DNA from 2 places in the Nocardioides sp. NBC_00850 genome. Region 1 is predicted to be linked to the other one. Evidence: riboswitches for the same ligand, from Rfam matches in the RefSeq annotation. Region 1 holds a riboswitch; the other holds the start of a gene.
What was found. Region 1 has a riboswitch for S-adenosylmethionine ahead of OH802_RS12740 (aminotransferase class V-fold PLP-dependent enzyme). Riboswitches for the same ligand answer to the same signal wherever they lie in the genome.
Positions count from the first base shown of each region.

Region 2: it holds a riboswitch for S-adenosylmethionine, as region 1 does, so the genes downstream of both, thrC (threonine synthase) here and OH802_RS12740 (aminotransferase class V-fold PLP-dependent enzyme) in region 1, are expected to answer to the same signal.

Region 1 is NZ_CP108845.1:2,601,762-2,603,958, forward strand. It holds gene OH802_RS12735 (CocE/NonD family hydrolase) at 1-709, shown strand, start outside; SAM riboswitch class IV at 798-911, shown strand; gene OH802_RS12740 (aminotransferase class V-fold PLP-dependent enzyme) at 954-2,197, shown strand, end outside.
Region 2 is NZ_CP108845.1:1,753,812-1,756,008, forward strand. It holds gene OH802_RS08590 (isochorismatase family protein) at 1-60, shown strand, start outside; gene OH802_RS08595 (GlxA family transcriptional regulator) at 57-968, shown strand; SAM riboswitch class I at 1,056-1,195, shown strand; gene thrC (threonine synthase) at 1,207-2,197, shown strand, end outside.

The DNA of each region.
Region 1 (2,197 bases):
CGACTTCGGCTTGGCGTACGCGCGCGGCGAGGAGCCGGCCGAGCGGGCACCGGTGCGGCTGTTCGTGATGGGTGAGGACGCCTGGCGCGACTTCGAATCCTGGCCGCCGAAGGGCTATGAGCCGCAGCGTTTCCACCTCCAGGGTGATGGCGGACTGTCGGTCAGCGTCCCGCGCGATTCGGATCCCGACCGCTATCACTACGACCCGGCCGATCCGACCCCGGCGGCCGGGGGCATCAGCATCAGCCACGGCGGCCGCGTCGACAACGGCGCCGTGGAGGCTCGGGCCGACGTGCTCACCTACACCACAACCGTGCTCGACGAGGACGTCGAGGTCGTCGGCGAGGTAAGTGCCGAGATCTGGTTCCAGTCGAGCCTGGCGTACGCCGATGTCTTCGTCCGGCTCTGCGATGTCGACGAAGAGGGCCGATCCCATAACGTCTGCGATGGGCTCACCAGTCTGACGGGCGCCGACGAACCCACCCGTGCGGTGGTGCGCCTCTGGCCCACGGCGCACGTGTTCAGGCGCGGCCACCAGATCCGCGCGCAGGTCTCCAGTGGTGCCTTCCCGCGCTACGCCCGTAATCCCGGGACCGGAGAGCCGCTCGCCACCGCCACGACGCTCCTGGCTGCCGACCAGACGATCCACCACGATCCAGAGCATCCTTCGGCGCTGATCCTGCCGGTTCGCGCCGTTTCGACCACCTAGAGGCGTGTCCAATATGTAGGACGAGCGTCCATGTTTCGAGACGCACGCCTTGCGGGCACCCGCGGTCTCCGGCACCATCATCGGCGAAGGTCACGACTGCCAGCGCGAAGCCCCGGCTTGCTGGCGGGCAACCCTCCCACGCGGTGGGGTGCTCCGGGTGACGACCAGGCCCTCGCCGAGGTGGCGCGGGCAAGCGCGTGCTTCGCCGGGCAGCCCTGGGGAGCCATGACCCGAAGGGTGCCCCATGTCCCTGCTTCCGCTCGTCGGCTCGAACACACAGGTCCCGCTGCTGGACGGAACGACCACGACGTACGCCAACCTCGATGTCGCCGCGTCGGCGCCGGCGCTGCAGAGCGTGGCCGACCGGGTGGCCGAGGTCCTGCCCTGGTACGCCTCGGTGCATCGTGGCGCCGGCTACCTGTCCCAGGTCTCGACCGCCCTCTACGAGGAGTCGCGGGCGACGATCGGCGCCTATGTCGGCGCCCGCGCGGACGACGTCACCGTCATCACCCGCAACACCACCGACTCGGTGAACCTGCTGGCCGGCTGCGTACCCGGCCGGGTGCTCGTCCTCGACATCGAGCACCACGCCAACCTGCTTCCGTGGCGCCGCGTCGAGGCCGGCGTGACCGTGGTCGCCGGCCGGGACACCCTCGCCGGGACCATCGACGCCCTCGCCGGCGAGCTGGCCTGGAACAGCTTCGCCCTGGTCGCGGTCACCGGTGCCTCCAACGTCACCGGCGAGGCGCTGCCGGTCGCCGAGATCGTCACGCTGGCCCACGCCCACGGCGCCCGGGTCCTCGTCGACGGCGCCCAGCTGCTCGCCCACCGCCACTTCTCGCTGGCCGCTACCGGCGCCGACTACGTCGCTCTCTCCGGCCACAAGCTCTACGCCCCCTACGGCGCCGGCGCCCTGGTCGGGCGCCGCGACTGGCTCGACGTCGGCACCCCCTACCTCGCCGGGGGAGGGGCCGTCGATGACGTCGAGGTGGGGGAGACGACGTGGCAGCCTGCCCCCGCGCGTCACGAGGGCGGCTCGCCCAACGTCATCGGCGCCGCGGCGCTGGCCGCTGCCTGTACGACTCTCGGCGGCCTCGAGCCCGCCGAGCTGGACCGCCACGAGGCGTCACTGAGGGGGCGCCTCGTGGCCGGCCTGTCCGCGCTGGAGGGGGTCGATGTGCTGCGCTTGTGGCCCGACTCCGAGGAGCCCGTCGGCGTGGTGACGTTCACGGTCGACGGCATCGAGCCCGGTCGCGTAGCCGCCTACCTCTCCGCCGAGCACGGCCTGGGCGTACGCGACGGCCGGTTCTGCGCCCAGCCGCTCCTCAAGCGCCTCGGGCTCACCGGCGGCGCGGTCCGCGCGAGCATCGGGATCGGCACCTCGGTCGCCGACGTGGACCGGCTGGTGGCCGGCGTACGTGCTCTTCTCGCGGGTGACGTCCGGGGCGACTACGTCCTCGTGGACGGGGCCTGGACGCTCGCCGAGGA
Region 2 (2,197 bases), 850 kb from region 1:
CGGTTCGCCGAGATCGCGACGATCGACGATCTGGAGGCTGTGGCAGCATCTGCGGCATGAGCGCCGTCGTGTTCGTGCTGCTGCCCGGCGTACATCTGCTCGACCTCGCCGGGCCGGCACAGGCGTTCCACACCGCGGGCAGCCTGGGACACCCCTACGACCTCGCGTACGTCGCGGGCGCCGAGCCGGGGGAGGTGCTCTCCGCGCAGGGACTGCCGCTGGCCGTCACCGGGGAATGGCCCGATCTCGATCCCGGTGATCTGCTCGTCGTGCCGGGCTGGCGAGCGGCGTACGACCTCGTCGCCGGCCCTCGGCTCACCCGCGAGACCGCCGAGCGGCTGCGTGCCCATCATGCGGCCGGGGGCGAGGTGGCCAGCGTCTGCGCCGGCGCCGACGCCCTCGGGCAGGCGGGCCTCCTCGACGGGCGTCGCTGCACCACCCATCACGATCTCCAGGACGCGCTGTCCCGGCGCTACCCGAAAGCCCGGGTGGTGCGCGACGTGCTCTTCACCAGCGATGACCGGATCGTGACGTCAGCAGGCATCGCCAGCGGCATCGACCTGAGCCTGCACCTGCTCGCGGTGCGCCACGGACCGGCGCTGGCGGCTCGAGTGGCCCGCGACATGGTCGTCTACGCGCGGCGCAACGGCGACCAGCCGCAGGAGAGCGTCCTGCTGCGCCATCGGAACCATCTCGACGACACCGTCCACCACGTGCAGGACGTCATCGACGCCCGGTTCGCCGAGCCGCTTCCGCTCTCCGCGCTGGCGGACGGCGCGGGGGTGAGTGAACGCACCCTGACCCGCGCCTTCGTAGGTGCGACCGGCCTCACCCCGCTCCGCTACCAACAGGCTCTTCGCCGCGAGCGGGCCGACCATCTGCTGGCCGCGGGCACCACCATGGAGTCGGCCGCCCGTGCGGTGGGCTTCGACGACGCCCGGATGTTGCGCCGCCTCCGCGCTCGCTGAACCCCGATTGTCCAAATAGTGGACGACTGGTCCGCGGAATGGAACCCGGGTGTGTTTGGCAGCGGATACCTGCCGTACGATCGCTACTGCTCATCGAGAGGGACTGAGGGAACGGCCCAGTGAAGTCCCGGCAACCGACCACGAGCCTCCTCCCGGCCATCGGGTAGGGCGTGGAGCAGGTGCTAATTCCGGCCCGGCGCGAGAGACGTGATCGGGGAAGATGAGGAGGAGGTTTCTCATGAGCGCTGCGACCACGGAGACGAAGGGCCTGCGCGAGGGCGCGTTCGGCAACGCCTCGGCGCTGTCGTGCCGGGAGTGTGGGCACCAGATCGAGCTCGGACCGCATTACGCCTGTCCGGAGTGTTTCGGGCCACTCGAGGTGGCCTATGACTTCCCGGCCGTGACCCGCGAGGAGATCGAGGCCGGACCCCGCAACATCTGGCGCTACAAGGCGCTGCTGCCGGTGCCCGACGACATCGAGCAGAGCCCCAACACCGAGCCCGGCTTCACCCGGCTCCTGGAGGCGAAGAACCTCGCCAAGGAGCTCGGCATCGAGAAGATCTGGGTGAAGGACGACTCGACCAACCCGACCAACTCCTTCAAGGACCGCGTGGTCGCCTGTGCTCTGAGCGCCGCTCGCGAGCTCGACGCCAAGGTCTTCGCCTGCCCGAGCACCGGCAACCTGGCCAACGCGGTGGCGGCGGCTGGCGCACGCGCCGGGATCCCGACCGCGGTCTTCATCCCGAGCAACCTCGAGCAGCCCAAGCAGGTCAACTCCGCCGTCTTCACCGACAACCTGATCGCCGTCGACGGCAACTACGACGACGTCAACAAGCTCGCTCAGGAGATCGCCGCCGAGGAGGAGGGCTGGGCGTTCGTGAACGTCAACGTACGTCCCTTCTACGCCGAGGGCTCCAAGACGCTCGGCTTCGAGATCGCCGAGCAGCTCGGCTGGCGCCTGCCCGACCAGATCGTCATCCCGGTGGCCTCCGGATCCCAGCTGACCAAGGTCGACAAGGCGTTCAAGGAGCTGATCAAGCTCGGTCTGGTCGAGGAGAAGCCCTACCGGATCTTCGGTGCCCAGGCCACCGGCTGCAACCCGGTCGCGACCGCGTTCAAGGCCGGTGTCGACGCCATCCGTCCGGTCAAGCCCGACACGATCGCCAAGTCGCTGGCCATCGGCAACCCGGCCGACGGCATCTACGTCCTCGACGCCACCCGCTCCTCCG